One region of the Gellertiella sp. DMC107 genome, then DNA from elsewhere that is predicted to be linked to it. Evidence: riboswitches for the same ligand, from Rfam matches in the RefSeq annotation. Region 1 holds a riboswitch; the other holds the start of a gene.

Evidence for each region. A riboswitch is a leader RNA that binds a small molecule or an ion and turns the genes downstream of it on or off. The one in region 1 is predicted to bind FMN.
Region 2: linked by a shared signal. The riboswitch ahead of ribB (3,4-dihydroxy-2-butanone-4-phosphate synthase) and the one ahead of ACT54B_RS13510 (DMT family transporter) in region 1 are both predicted to bind FMN.

The regions. Positions count from the first base shown of each region.
Region 1 covers NZ_JBQUZZ010000003.1:573,253-581,163, forward strand. Annotated here, with positions in the region: gene ACT54B_RS13490 (histone deacetylase family protein) at 1-341, shown strand, start outside; gene ACT54B_RS13495 (calcium-binding protein) at 402-2,123, opposite strand; gene ACT54B_RS13500 (hypothetical protein) at 2,288-3,241, shown strand; gene ACT54B_RS13505 (aldo/keto reductase) at 3,385-4,371, shown strand; gene ACT54B_RS13510 (DMT family transporter) at 4,390-5,298, opposite strand; FMN riboswitch at 5,437-5,585, opposite strand; gene hupB (DNA-binding protein HupB) at 5,763-6,038, opposite strand; gene lon (endopeptidase La) at 6,233-7,911, opposite strand, start outside.
Region 2 covers NZ_JBQUZZ010000006.1:153,195-161,105, reverse strand. Annotated here, with positions in the region: gene ACT54B_RS18785 (pseudoazurin) at 1-227, shown strand, start outside; gene ACT54B_RS18780 (methyl-accepting chemotaxis protein) at 296-2,089, shown strand; FMN riboswitch at 2,160-2,305, shown strand; gene ribB (3,4-dihydroxy-2-butanone-4-phosphate synthase) at 2,434-3,081, shown strand; gene ACT54B_RS18770 (pseudouridine synthase) at 3,136-3,924, opposite strand; gene prmB (50S ribosomal protein L3 N(5)-glutamine methyltransferase) at 4,022-4,942, shown strand; gene ACT54B_RS18760 (ATP-binding protein) at 5,062-7,506, shown strand; gene ACT54B_RS18755 (response regulator transcription factor) at 7,503-7,911, shown strand, end outside.

The DNA of each region.
Region 1 (7,911 bases):
GTTTCCGGGAAGAGCGCGGCGAAGGCGCCGGCGAAGGCTTCAACATCAATTATCCGATGCGCCATGGCACGGGCTGGGATCTCTGGTCGGAAGCGTTGGACGACGGTTGCCGCAAGCTCGCGGACTACGCGCCCGATGTGGTGGTCGTCTCGCTGGGTGTGGATACGTTCGAGAAGGACCCGATCAGCAAGTTCAAGCTGAAGACGGAACACTACCCGCTGATCGGCGCCCGCATCGCCGAGCTTGGCCTGCCGACCCTCTTCGTCATGGAAGGCGGCTATGCGGTGGCGGAAATCGCCGTCAATGCGGTGGGCGTGCTGCAGGGCTTCGAGGGGGCGTGAGCCCCCTTCCCCCGAAACCCGCAAGGCTCCGCACCGACGGAGCCTTTTTCGTTACCGGATTCAGGCAAAGAGGAAATTCGAGGCCGTGAGGCCGTTTGCGAGGGCCGTAAACTGCGCCAGCTGCTGGGCCGCCCCTGCGCCGCTGCCATCGGCATCCCACCACACGCCATTGGCATTGGCGATGAAATAGCCGTGATCGGATTTGACGGCTGCGGAACCGAGAACGAGGTAATCGGCCATGACGGCCCCGGCAGAAAGGCCGAAGGAGGCAGCACCGAGCACGACCCGGTCACCATCGGCGGCGGAGAAATCCATGATCTTGTCCGTGCCGCTGCCCGCAGCAAGCACAAAGCGGTCCGCACCATATCCCCCGGTCAGCAGGTCGTTACCCAACCCGCCATTCAGCGTATCGCGGCCGGACCAGCCGAAAAGCTGGTTGACGCCGGCATCCCCCGTGAGGACGTCGTCATAGTTGGAGCCCCCGACATTCTCGAAGCCGGTGATGGTATCGATGCCCGCAGCGCCGGCATTCTGAGCCGTTGTGATGGAAAGGTTGACCGTTACGCCGGAGGTGAAGCCGCTGAAGTTGACGCCGTCAACGCCCGCCCCGCCATCCATGATATCATTGCCAAGACCGCCATTGATGCTGTCGTTACCGGCCCCGCCGCGCATGATATTGTCACCCGCATCACCGACCATCACATCATTGTAGGACGAACCGGTGATGTTTTCGATGCTGACAAGGGTATCAACACCACTGCCAACCGTGTCCTGGGCACCTGACAGGGAAAGATTTATTCTTTGGCCCGCCAGTGAGTCAGCATACGAAACGGTATCGTTGCCGGCACCACCATCGATAAGATCGTTGCCGTTGCCGCCATTCAGCGTGTCATTGCCGTCCTGCCCGTACAGGCTGTCATTGCCATCGCCGCCGGAAATGGTGTCATCACCCCGGTCGCCGTAGATCGTGTTGTCGTTGCTATCGCCATTTATGATATTGTCCGATTCATTCCCGGAAAAACCCGAGATATTCCTCCATTTTGAAGACATGGCAGACAAGTTTAACGATGCACCAGCTGCAAAACTTTCCAGATGAACGACATTGTAGCCACTGCCCCCGTCTATATAATCATATCCGTCAGTATATATTATGTCGTCTCCGTCCCCACCCGATATCAGGTCATTACCCTCGCCCCCATAAATCAGGTCGTTACCACTGCCTCCATAAACTTCATCATCACCTGCTCCACAATATATCTTGTCATCACCTTCCCCACCCGAAATGTAATCATTTCCTATATTTGAATATCCATTTGTGAAATCCAAATTATAATTGTCATACAGTATATCACCGTAAATAACGTCATCGCCTCCGTTCCCGTATATTATATCATGCCCTCCATTTCCGATTACTTTTTCATCTAAATTCGACCCCAAAAAAATATCATTCAGATATGTTCCATAAAATCCAACAACTCCACTCATAAATTTAATTGGATTCGAAAACATTAAGTCCAACTCGTTAAAATATATAGGATCTCCTCCCGTATCCGCGCAATAAATTGAATCAATACCATGCATACTATATATTTTTGCGGCAGTCCATAAAAATCCAGTATTACTGTTTGTCAATACATATATCCTGTCTTTTTCATCTGTACCTTCTACATTTTGCCAGAAACCAAATTTTGTCGGCCATTTATATCCAAATCTATATGTATAATTGAAGTGTATATCATAGTCATCTTCCCACCTTCCGGTATCTACATTTTTTGTATACATCGCTTTACTCCTTCATGGAGCAGCTAGCCGAGCTGCGACCGAGTTGAATTGACCGATTGGCTGAGAGAGATGATCAACCGCCTCAGCGCTATTAGCTTACTGTTAACCATACTATGTTTTAGTTTTTCCGACTTTTATGTCAATCTAATTTTAGGACTATGACCATGACCATGTCGATCAGCAGCGCTTTGCAGATTCTCCGGCCGTCACTGCCAGAACGGCAGGTCGCCTCAAACGAGGTGGATGAAATCACCCGTATTGCCAACAATGCCAGGACAGAAAGGCTCGCCGAAGCCAGCAAGGCCAAGCTGGATGAGGCCAATGTGCCTGAGGAAAACGAGGTTTCAGAGGAAAACGAGGCTGCAACGGACGTGCGACGGCCCAAACGCGGGACATTGACGCAACTTCCGGACGGCACAGTCCAATACACTCCCAGCAAGGAAGAAATGGCACTGATGTTTGACTTCAGGCGGCTTCGGTCTCTGGTCATTGGTGAAACGGCCGCCACCGAGCCTCGCGGCACATTTCAGACCAGGCTGGTGGAGGCGACAACACTCAATCCGCCGGTCAGCGAAGCATGGAGCGCGGAAGTCGAAAAAGCGACGCAGGAGTTCGGCTCCATAGTAGAAGACGTCATCGAGTATAACGGGGATTTCCATACGCTCGACCGACCGACGTTGGGCGGGGAAACAAAAATGGGCAATGACTATAAATCAAACAAGCAGCTTATCGCCGATGATTATCCGACATACATGGCATTAACTCACTTTGATATGCGTGAGTCATTGCAAAAGGGCCTTGCTGACTGCGGGGGAATACATGGTTTTGCAGAAAGTCGACTGGATTTTGAAATCTGGCTGAATAAGATGCCGGGAGCCCTTCACAAGATCGACAACGGTGAATACCGTCTCTCTCCCTACCAATTCAAGGCATCCGATGGCCGTCTGGTCGCAGAGCTCAAGGATAACGGCCATTTCGTAACCTATCGGGAAGATGGCTCTGTGCTCAAGGAACGAAAACGTCTCGATGTGTGTCTGGACATGTGCACCGGCAACTGGTCGTTCGGTCGGCTTTCGACACTGACGAAATCGGACGACAAAGACTTGATGTTCTATTGAAACACCTTGCGGCACCGCAGAGCCCCGCGCAATCACCGCAGCGGGGCTAATTCTTTGCCCTCCCCTTTTTCGCCTCCTCCTGATATGAAGAGGCCCCGGGCCGTTCGGCCGCGGGTTTTTCTTGATAGCGAGGAGTTTCCATCATGCGTCAGCATGCATTTGGCCGCCTTCCCTTTACCGTCTCCGAAGTGGGTTTCGGTGCCTGGCAGATCGGCGGCGCCTGGGGTGAGGTGAGCGAAGCCGACGGGCGCGAGGCGCTGAATGCCGCGCTCGATGCCGGCATGACCTTCATCGATACGGCTGATGTCTATGGCGACGGGCGTTCGGAGAAGATCATCGCGGAGGTGCTGAAGACCCGCTCGGGCCCACGGCCCATGGTGGCCACCAAGGCCGGGCGGCGGCTTTCGCCGCATGTGGCGGACGGCTACACCAAGGCCAATATCGAGGCCTTCATCGATCGCAGCCGCCAGAACCTCGAGATGGATTGCCTCGATCTCGTGCAGCTTCACTGCCCGCCGACCGATGTCTATTACCGCCCGGAGCTCTTCGACGGCATGGACGAGCTGGTGGCATCGGGCAAGATCAAGGCCTGGGGCGTCAGCGTCGAACGGGTCGAGGAGGCGCTGAAGGCCATCGAATACCAGAACTGCGCCAGCGTGCAGATCATCTACAATCTCTTCCGCCAGCGGCCCGCCCAGCTCTTCTTCGAAGGCGCGAAGATGAACGATGTCGCCGTCATCGTGCGTGTGCCGCTGGCCAGCGGCCTGCTTTCCGGCAAGATCACCCGCGACACGCATTTTGCCGCCGACGATCACCGGCTGTTCAACCGGCATGGCGAGCATTTCGATGTGGGCGAGACCTTTGCCGGCGTGCCTTTCGAGGTGGGTCTGGAAGCGGTCGAGGAAATCCGGTCGCTGGTGCCGGAAGGGGCCTCCATGGCCGCCTTCGCGCTCCGCTGGATCCTGATGAACGATGCCGTTACCGTGGTCATCCCGGGCGCCCGCAACGCCGCACAGGCCAGGGCCAATGCAGCCGCTGCGGATCTCGAGGCACTCAACATCGACGTGATGACGGCCGCCCGCGAAATCTATGACCGGCTTGTGGCGCCGCACGTCCACCAGCGCTGGTAAGCCGTGTTGAGAATGGCCTCAGGCCGCCGCCCTCTGCGCCTCCTGCCGGCGCTCCACGAAGAGGATGAAGAGGGAAGCGGCGAGGATCATCGCCGCGCCCAGCCAAAGCTGCCCTTCCGGCGCATAGCCGAAGGCCAGATAACCGGCCAGCAGGTTCAGCGGCAGCTTCAGGTCGTCGAAGGGCTGCACATAGGCGGCATCCGCCGTCTCATAGGCCTTGGCGAGGAAGTATTGCGCGCCGACCATCAGCAGGCCGGAGACGACCAGCCAGGCCAGAATTTCGCCCGTCGGCACCTGAAAGCCGCCTGCCACCGCAAAGGCGGCATTGACCGGCGACATCATCAGCAGAAGCCACAGGGTGGCCGTGGCCGAACTGTCCTTCGCCAGCACGCTCTTCGTCAACAGGGAGGCGCCGGCCCAGAGCGCTGCCGCCGCAACCGGGGCAATCGCTGCCAGCGTGATCGTGTCGGCCCAGGGCCGCAGGATGATCATCGCCCCTGAAAAGCCGACGGCCGTCGCCAGCCAGCGCTCCTTGCCCGCCCGCTCGCCGAGGAACAGGGCCGCGCCCGCAGTCACGAAGAAGGGCGAGGTCATGACAAGGGCAATCGCCTGCCAGATCTGCACACCGTGGGCAAGACCGTAAACCCAGGCCTGAACGCCGAGCACGGACAGCGCCACGCGGGCAATATGGGTGTAGGGATGGGCCGTTCTCAGCGCCTTCAACCCGGAACGGGCCAGAAGCGGCACGGAGAAAACCAGCGCCAGGAAATACTGCCAGAAGGCATCCGACGTGGAGCTCAGGCCGAGATTCATGGTGAGATGCTGCGTGATGGTGTTGAGCGCGGCAAAGGCGACCCCCGCAAGGATCATGAAGGCCGCGCCACGAACGGCCGGCGATGCGCCGGCGGATGTCAGGTTCTGATTCATGTTCGTTCCCCCTCGGAACCGGTTGACACAAATCAGGACGCACGGGCAAAGGCAGAGTTCCACGCCTTCCCCAGGGGTGCGGCGCGGGCATCGATACCGCCTGCGAGCCAGGCAAGGGGCTCGCAAAGCGGCGCTGTTTCCCGTTCTCTTTCATCCGGACTGTGACCGTCGGCTCCGGATTCACACCGGATCTGCTGACCCTGTCTTCCCCAGAAGACAAGCGCTCGCGGGCTTGGAGCAGGCTCCTTACCGCCGGTGGGGAGTTTCACCCCGCCCTGAGAACGGTTCATAGGTAAAGCAAAGATTTTGCCGATACAAGGCCGCCCTTCGCCCCCTCCCCGCAAGAGGCACAGGGTTTCGCCGGAGCGATCGCGGATCCCGGCCCAAAAAGAAAGGCACGCTTTCCGGAAAGGAATGCGTGCCTTGATCCTAGTTGAAGCAAAGCTTCAGCCCGTGCCAGCCAATCAGCTGTTCACGGCATCCTTCAGGCCCTTGCCTGCGGTGAACTTCGGAACGTTGCGAGCCGGAATATCGACTTCAGCGCCGGTGGAAGGGTTACGGCCCTTCGAAGCTTCGCGGCGAGATACGGTGAAGCTGCCAAAACCGGCGAGGCGGACGTCACCACCAGCCTTCAGAGCGGACTGTACGGTTTCGAATACAGCGTCAACGGCAGACGCTGCATCGGCCTTGGTCAGCCCAGCCTTTTCGGCGACCGCGGAGACGAGTTCATTCTTGTTCATGTTTCCACCCCTTTCAATGGTTTGAAACGACTCAATTATGCTTCGGGCGCAGAATACGAAAGCTCCTGTCAGCCGCAACTCAAAAGCCCTGCAATACCCGGAAATGCAAGCGTTTCCAGCCATTTTTTCACAAAAAAGGCCAGCATGGCGCTGGCCTTTTCACTGTTTTTATCGATTTCGAACCGATTTGACCGTCAATGAGCGATGGTCTGACCGGCGTCGTCCACACCCTCGACCGTTGCGATCACGGGCGTTTCGACGGTGCCGTCCCATTCGATCGGCTCCGGCACGCGGGCCAGGGCGTGGCTGATAACCTCGCCCATGCGCGAGACCGGGACGATCTCCAGGCTGTTCTTCACATTATCAGGGATCTCGGCAAGATCCTTGGCGTTCTGCTCGGGAATCAGCACCTTCTTGATGCCGCCGCGAAGCGCCGCGAGCAGCTTTTCCTTGAGGCCGCCGATGGGCAATACACGGCCACGCAGGGTGATTTCACCCGTCATGGCAACATCATGGCGAACCGGTATGCCGGTCATGACCGACACGATAGCCGTGGCCATGGCGACCCCTGCGGACGGACCATCCTTGGGCGTCGCACCTTCCGGCACGTGCACGTGGATGTCCGACTTGTCGAAGCGCGGCGGCTCGATGCCGAAATCGACGGCGCGCGAACGGACATAGGAAGCCGCCGCGGAAATCGATTCCTTCATCACGTCCTTCAGGTTGCCGGTGACGGTCATACGGCCCTTGCCCGGCATCATCACGCCTTCGATGGTCAGCAATTCGCCGCCCACTTCCGTCCAGGCAAGACCGGTGACGATACCGACCTGATCCTCGCCTTCGGCCTCGCCATGGCGATAGCGCGGAACGCCGAGGAAATCCTTGACGTTCTCAGCCGTGACTTCGACCGACTTGGTGTTGCCCTTGATGATCTCGGTCACAGCCTTTCGACCGAGCTTCATCAGCTCGCGCTCCAGGCTGCGCACGCCGGCTTCCCGCGTGTAGGACTGAACCACCTCGCGAAGCGCCTCGTCGGTGACCGAGAACTCCTTAGGCTGCAAGGCATGCTCGCGGATCGCCTTCGGCAGAAGGTGACGCTTGCAGATCTCCAGCTTTTCTTCCTCGGTGTAACCGGCAATGCGGATGATTTCCATGCGGTCCATCAACGGGGCCGGAATGTTGAGCGTGTTGGCCGTGGTGATGAACATCACGTCCGACAGATCGTATTCCACCTCGAGATAGTGATCCATGAAGGTGCTGTTCTGTTCCGGATCCAGCACTTCGAGCAGGGCCGAGGACGGATCGCCGCGGAAATCCATCCCCATCTTGTCGATCTCGTCGAGCAGGAAGAGCGGGTTGGACTTCTTGGCCTTCTTCATGGACTGCAGCACCTTGCCCGGCATGGAGCCGATATAGGTGCGGCGGTGACCGCGGATTTCTGCCTCATCCCGTACGCCGCCAAGCGCCATGCGCACGTATTCGCGGCCGGTGGCCTTGGCGATGGAGCGGGCAAGCGAGGTCTTGCCCACGCCGGGCGGGCCGACGAGGCAAAGGATCGGGCCCTTCATCTTCGAGGAACGCGCCTGCACGGCGAGATACTCGATGATGCGCTCCTTGACCTTGTCCAGACCGAAATGATCCTCTTCCAGGATCTTCTCGGCATTGTGAAGGTTGGTCTTGATCTTCGAGCGTTTGCCCCAGGGCAGGCCCAGCAGCCAATCCAGATAATTGCGCACGACGGTGGCTTCCGCCGACATCGGGCTCATCTGGCGCAGCTTGCGCATTTCGGCTTCAGCCTTCTCGCGACCTTCCTTGGAAAGCTTGGTCTTGCTGATGCGTTCTTCCAGTTCGGCCATCTCGTCGCGGCCATCCT
Region 2 (7,911 bases), on a different contig from region 1:
CGGCCGGTGCCGAAGCCTTCAAGAGCAAGATGAACGAGACCTACAAGGTCACCTTCACCGCGCCGGGCGCCTATGCGGTCAAGTGCTCGCCGCATGTCGGCATGGGCATGGTCGGCCTCGTGGTGGTGGGCGACAAGCCCGAAAATCTCGATGCGATCAAGAATGCCAAGGTGCCGAAGAAGGCCGGCGAACGGCTTCAGGCCGCCATCGCGGCGCTCGGCCAGTAAGCAGAACAGGCATGATGGGGCGGCGGAAATTGTTCCGCCGCCCTTTTCCTATCAAGCGGCGGATTTCCATGAAACATGTATCGATTGCTGGAAAAGTCCTCACCATTCTCGGCCTGTTCGGCCTCTTTGCCATCGGCATGGCCGTCTATTCAGGCCTCGCCATGATCCGGGTCGAGGCGGCCTATCACGGCCTTCTCGACGGTGGCGTCAAGGCGGCATCGCAGGTGGCCAGCGCCAACCGCATGCTGCAGGCCAGCCGCGCCGCGCTGGGCGAACGTCTGCTGGTCGGGACGCCGGAAGGCGTGACGGCGGCCGACGAGGAAATCGCCTTCTCGCGCCAGCGGCTCGAAGCCACCTTTGCCGATTCGATCGGGGCGCTTCCGGGCGATGGCGATCTTCCCGTGCTGCGTGACCGCACCTTTGCCCTTCTCGACGGCGACTGCCGGCCGGCCTCCACGGTGGACGATGCCGCCCGTGAGGCCTATCTCACCGCCTGCCAGCCCCAAATCGCCGCCCTCAGCAAAGACCTGACGACCAAGCGCGCGGCCATCTATGACGGCGCCCGGATCGCCAGCGAGACCCTGGCCAGCGATACGAGCGACAAGGCCCGCAACACCGGACTTTTCATGGTGGGAGGCCTCGTTCTCGTGATTGCCGGTGGCTATGTCGCGATCCGGCGCATGGTCGTCTTCCCCGCCACCCGGATCAGCCAGTCCATGCTGGTGCTGTCCGAAGGCAATCTTCAGGCCGCGATCGAGGGTGAGGACCGCCGGGACGAGATCGGCTCCATGGCCCGGGCGCTGGCCGTCTTCCGCGACAATGCCCGCAAGGCACTTTCCGACGAGAAGCTTGCCGCCGAGGACCGGGCACGGGCCGCCGATGCCCGCGAGGCCGAGCGGCTTTCCGCCCACCGGCGCGCCGAAGAGCTGAACGATGCGGCCAACCGGCTCGGCGATGCCCTGCGCGCCCTGTCTGCAGGCGATCTCACCTGCACGCTCGACACCGCCTTCGCACCGGAACTCGACCGGCTTCGCGTCGATTTCAACGCCTGTGCGGCGCAACTGGCCCAGACCGTCACCACCGTCGCCCATACCGCCGAGGCCATCGACAGCAACAGCCGCGAAATCTCCGTCAGCGCCGATCATCTCTCCCGCCGCACCGGCGAACAGGCCGCAGCCTTGGAAGAGACGGCAGCCGCGCTCGACCAGATCACCGTCAATGTCGGCCATTCCACCCGAAGGGCCTCCGAGGCCCGCGCGGCCGCCGGAACCGCCAATGCCAGCGCGGCCGAGGCCGAAGCCGTGGTCAATCGCGCCGTCGATGCCATGCAGCGGATCGACCGCTCCTCCTCGGAAATCGCCAATATCATCGGCGTGATCGACGAGATCGCCTTCCAGACCAATTTGCTGGCGCTGAATGCGGGCGTCGAGGCGGCGCGCGCGGGGGAAGCCGGCAAGGGCTTTGCGGTCGTTGCCCAGGAAGTGCGCGAACTCGCCCAGCGCTCGGCAGCGGCGGCGCGCGACATCAAGGCGCTGATCGCCCATTCGGCCCGCGAAGTGGAAACCGGCGTTCGTCTCGTCGGCGAAACGGGGTCGGCGCTCCGGGCCATCGAGGCGCATATCCTGGCGATCAACAGCCACATGGACGCGATTGCGACGGCCTCGGGAGAGCAGTCCGCCGGCCTTCAGGAGGTAAACCGCGCGGTCAACAGCCTCGATCAGGTCACCCAGCAGAATGCGGCCATGGCCGAGGAAGCCACCGCCGCGAGCCACGCCCTGACGCTCGAGACCGAACGGCTGCGCCACCTGGTGTCTGCCTTCCGTCTGGAGGCGTCTTTCGGCAAAAACCGTCGCGCTGCGTAGGATTTGTCGCGATTGAACGCTGCGTTCGCGCGGAGAGACTTGCATTTTCTCCGCGCCTCCGCCATTTTCAGACTGTTCTCAGGGCGGGGTGAAACTCCCCACCGGCGGTATCGGGAGAAATCCCGGAGCCCGCGAGCGCTTCCGGGCAACCGGGAGGTCAGCAGATCCGGTGCGAGGCCGGAGCCGACGGTATAGTCCGGATGGAAGAGGACAAGACAAAGCGACCGCCTGTAAAAGGGCGGCGCAGCGATCTTTGTTCGCCCAAGGGACGTTTGGCTGATCCGCCATGTGGCGGTGATGGTGCAACGAAGCCGGTATCCGGCCAACCCTTGAAAGACTGCAACATGACCATTTCCAAAATCGAAGATGCGATTGCCGCGCTGGCCCGTGGCGAGATGATCGTCGTCGTGGACGACGAGAATCGCGAGAACGAAGGCGACGTGATTTTTGCCTCCGAGGATGCCTCGCCTGAAAAGATGGCCTTCATGATGAACAAGGCCCGGGGCCTCGTCTGCGTCGCCATGCCCGGCGAGCGGCTCGATGCACTCGACCTGCCGCTGATGGTGCCGAACAACACGGAATCGCTGCAGACGGCCTTCACCGTCTCGGTCGATTATCTGCCGGAAACCACCACCGGCATTTCCGCCGCCGACCGGGCGGCGACCGTCCGCGCGCTGGTCAACCCCGCCTCCCGTCCGGAAGAATTCGCCCGCCCCGGCCATATCTTCCCGCTGCGCGCCAATCCCCGGGGCGTGCTCGGCCGTCCCGGCCACACGGAAGCCGCAGTCGATCTCTGCCGGTTGGCCGGCAAGTTTCCGTCGGGCGTGATCTGCGAAGTGGCCAATGACGACGGCACCATGGCGCGCCTGCCGCAGCTCGAAGTCTTTGCCGAGCAGAACGGTCTGGTTCTCGTGACCATCGAGGATCTCATCCGCTACATCAAGGCCGAGAATGCGAAGGCCTCCGCCACCCGGGTGGTGGAAGCCGCCTGAGCGGAAGTACAGCCTAGCCCTCCTGCGGGCGCCCTCGCGGCGCCCGACGGGACCTCACGCGCGGCCGATTGCCCGTTTGAGGCTTTCGACTTCCTGAGGCGTCAGCGCCCGCACCGCACCCTTTTCCAGCGTTCCGAGCGGAAGCGCCCCGATCGCCACCCGCACCAGCCGCAGGCATTCAACGCCCAGCGCCTCCAGAATGCGGCGGATCTGGCGGTTCTTTCCCTCGTCCAGCGTCACCTCGATCCAGGCAGTCCTGTCGCCTTCCCGGATGAGCCGGGCATCGAGCGCCTTCAGGTGCTCCCCTTCATGGGAAACGCCGTCGCGCATGGCGGCGAGCATCGTCTCATCCGCGTGCCGGTCGATCTGCACATGATAGATTTTCGGCAGATGGGTGTCGGGATCGAGCAGCGCCTGCGCGAAAGTCGTGTCGTTGGTGAAGAGAAGCAGCCCCTCGCTGGCCTTGTCCAGTCGCCCGACCGGCGAGAGATGGGTGGCGTCGAGCCCCTTCAGGCAGTCATAGACGGTCGGCCGCCCTTCCGGATCGTGGCGCGTGGTGACGAGACCGCGCGGCTTGTTCAGCATGAAATAGAGGGGCTTCTCCGCGGCGACCGGCTTGCCGTCCACGGCAATCCGCGCCGTCTCCACATCCACCCAGCTCAGGGGATCGGTGATGCGCCGGCCATCCACGCTCACCCGGCCCTCCCGCACCAGCCGCTCCGCTTCCGTACGCGAGCAGAAGCCGCGCTTGGAAAGGGCCCGCGCCAGCATGCTGCGCTTGCCCTCGCGCTCGGCGGGTTTGGCGGAAGGAGCCCGTTTCGGGCGCCCGTGGCTTTGCTTCATTCTCGGCTCCGGCTGTGGACATGCAATCCGGGCGGCGGTTGACCGCCCGGGACTTCGGTTCTAGAGCCATACCAGAAATTTTGCCCGAAGTGAGATCATGTTGACCCAGGACGACATCACCCGCGAACTCGTGACGCTGCGCGACTACTGGCGCTATGCCATCTCCCGCTTCAATGCCGCCGATCTGGCCTATGGCCATGGCACCTCGACCGCCGGCGACGATGCGGCCTTCCTGCTGCTCGATTCGCTCGACCTGCCCATCGACGTGCTCGACCCCTTCCTCGATGCCCGCCTGCTGCCGGCGGAACGGAGGCTTCTGGCCGAACGGATCGAGGCGCGGGTCACCACCCGCAAGCCGTCGGCCTATCTGACCGGCCGCTCCTACATCCAGGGCATGCGCTTCTTCGTGGACGAGCGGGTCATCGTGCCGCGCTCCCATATCGGCGAAATCCTGTTCAACGAATATATCCATTCGGAAGGCTCCGCTTTCCTGCCCGATCCGATGATGGTGGAAAGCGCCGTCGATATCTGCACCGGCTCCGGCTGCCTGGCGGTGATTGCCGCAAAATTCTTCCCGAATGCCCTCATCGAAGCGGTCGATCTCTCGGCGGACGCCCTTGAGGTCGCGCAGCGGAACCTGGAAGAGCACGGTGTCGAGGATCAGGTCAGCCTGCATGCGGGCGATCTCTTCGCACCGCTTGCGGGCCGCCGCTACGATCTCGTCATCACCAATCCGCCCTATGTGGATCACGAGGCGCTGGCCGGCTATCCGCCCGAATATCGCGCCGAGCCGGAAATGGCCCATGATGGCGGCACGGACGGGCTCGATCTCGTGCGGCGGATCATCGAGGAGGCTCCCGCCCACCTCAATGCGGGCGGCGGGCTGATCTGCGAGATCGGTTCGGGGCGCGAAATCCTGGAAGACGAATATCCGCATCTCGATTTCCTCTGGCTGGAAACCGAGAATTCGCAGGATGCGGTCTTCTATCTGGCCGCCGAAGCGCTCGGCGTGGAATAGGGCCCGCCGGCCGCAATGCGCCCAGAATTCGGCGGCGCGGCCGGGCGCTCGCCTATAGTCTTCGCCATGCTGGGGTCGTATCACGGGGCCTAGAGGATGCATGGAGGCCCCACGCGACCATGAGGGAAAATGCCGCTTCCCTGCCGATGCCGCGCTTTGCGGGCTGGACGGGTGAATTTGCCGACCCGGCGGAAGAGTGCGCCTATCGCTGCGCCACCCTGAAGGCGACGCGCGGCATGGCGATGATCGGCGTGCTGGGATCCACCTTCGCCAGCGTTTCCTTCCTGCCGGTCGATGTGCTGACGGTGACGGGCGACCGCCTTGCGCCCTTCGTGCTTATCCGGCTGCTGCTGCTCCTGCTCGGCCTGTCCGCCGCCGTCCTGATCCGGCGGACGGAACAGGAAAGCCGGCTCATGCTCATCACATACGGGCATCAGGCCCTGTTCTACCTGCTGAACGGCATGATCTTCGATCACCCGGCGCTGCTGCGCCATGGCGGCCTGTTGCTGCCGCTGATGGCGGCGGCACTTCCCGTGCTGCTGCCGGGCCGGCTGCTTGCCGCGGGGTCGATGGCCGCCTATGCGGCGCTGGTGAGCGTCCTGTTCTGGGGGGTGCTGCGGCAACCCGCCGAAGCGCCGGCCGATCTCGGCATCATCCTGCTGGTGACCGGCATCGGCCTCGGCGTCGGGCTTGCGGCGCGGGCGCAGGTCAACCGCATGCGCCGCGAGGAATATCTCCATATCGAGGAATCGCGCCGGACCAACCGGGCGCTGGTGGCCGCGAAGGAAGCGGCGGAGGCGGGCGAACGGGCAAAATCCGATTTCCTCGCCGTCATGAGCCACGAAATCCGCACGCCGATGAACGGCATTCTCGGCATGGTGCGGCTGATGCTGGAGGAAAAACGGGAGAGCGAGGACCGCGAGCGGCTGTCCGTCGTCCTGCGCTCCGCCGAGGCGCTGCGGGTGATCCTCGACGACGTGCTGGATCTGACCCGGCTGGAACGCGGCGGCCTTGTGCTGGAGCACCAGCCCGTCGACCTCGACCGCCTGTGCGCCGACGTCATCGATCTCCTGCGGCCGCGTGCCTGCGAAAAGGGGCTCAGCCTCGAATGGGCGCGGGATCCGGCCGTGCCCCGCCATGTGCTGGGAGATTCGGCCCGGCTCCGGCAAATCCTGCTCAATCTCGTCGGCAATGCGGTCAAGTTCACCGATCGCGGCCATGTCTGGCTGACGCTCTCGGTGGCGGATGGCCTGGTGCGCCTCGGCGTGCAGGATACCGGCATCGGCATGGATGCGGCCGTGCTGGCGCGGATCTTCGAGCCCTTCGTGCAGGGGGAGGCCTCCACCCATGGCCGGTTCGGCGGGGCCGGGCTCGGTCTTTCGATCACCCGCAGTCTGGTCGAGGCGATGCAGGGGCGGATCGAGGTGGAGAGCCAGCCGGACAGGGGAAGCCAGTTCCGCGTCGGCCTGCCGCTCGCCGCCGCGCCTCCGCCCGAGCCGGCAGCACCCGAACCCGATCTCGCCGGCCATCCGGGCCGGTCGCTGCGGCTGCTGCTGGTCGAGGATAATGTGATCAACCGGCAGGTCACCCGCTCCATTCTGGAGCGGGCCGGCCACCGGGTGGCGATGGCGGGTTCCGGCGCGGCGGCGCTGGCCATGCTCGCCGACCAACCGGTCGATGCCATTCTCATGGATCTGCGCATGCCCGGCATGGACGGCTTCGAAACGACCCGGCGGATCCGGGCCGAAGGGCTTGCGCCCGGCGTTCCCATCCTGGCGCTGACCGCCAATGCCATGCCCGAAGACCGCGCCAAAACCCTGGAGGCGGGCATGGTCGCCCATCTCGTCAAGCCGGTTCGCCCGGAGGCGCTACTGGCCGCCCTGAATATCCACTCGGTCGAAGCTGCGCCGTCCCTTGCCCCGCTCCGCGAGGGAGAGGACGTGCTGCTCCTCGGCGGCGGGGCGAGCGCGCGCCGTCAGCTCGAACGGCTGGGTTTGCGTGTCTTTCCGGTGTCCGAACCGGGCGCGGCGGAAGCCATGCTGCGCAACCGCCCCTTCCGCATGGCGATTCTCGCCGATCCGGCCCCGCTCGCCCGGGCGCGATCCTTCCGCCATCCGGATGGAACGCCCCTCGCGCTCGCCCTCTGGGGCGCCCATCCTCCGGACACGAATGTGCTGGCGCTCGACCCCGGGGCGGGAGAGGAGCTGCTTCGCAGCCGCCTTTTCGGCGAGGCGCGCGCCGCCGCGGACGATCCAGCCCCGGTTGCGCACCTGCCGCCGGAGCGGCGGGAAGCGCTGCAACGCCTGTTCCACCGGCAGATGCTGCATCTGAGGCGCGATCTTGCCGAAACGGAGGAGCGGGGAGCGATCGAGGATCTGGCGCACCGCATCAAGGGCAGTGCCGCCAATATGGGGCTGCCGGCGCTTGCCGACGCGGCGAGCGCGCTCCTCCGGGACCCGGGGGATGTGCAGTTGCGTCACGCGCTCGGCCTTGCCCTCGATGCGGCGATGCGCGATGGAGCCGGCAGCGGCGAAGCGAGGAAAGAAGAGAAGGAGCCGACATGAGCGCCACCGTTCTGATCGTCGAGGATGCGCCGGAAAGCCGGGCGCTTCTGTCCGATTATCTCCGGGAGCACGGCTTTCGCACCGTTCTCGCCGCCACCGGTGCGGAAATGCGGGCAAAGCTTCAGTCCGAGCAGCCGGACATCATTCTGCTCGACGTGAACCTGCCCGACGATGACGGGATTGCGCTGGCGAAGCGGCTGCGGCTCGGCGAACGCCACGGGCTGATCTTCGTCACGGCGCGGGATTCGGATGCCGACATGCTGGAGGGTCTGGAGGCCGGCGGCGACGATTACGTCACCAAGCCGGTCAATCTCCGCACCCTGATGGCGCGCATTCGCAGCGTGCTGCGCCGGGCCCGCGAACCCGTCATCACCTTCGATGGCTGGATCGTGGATGTGGTGCGGC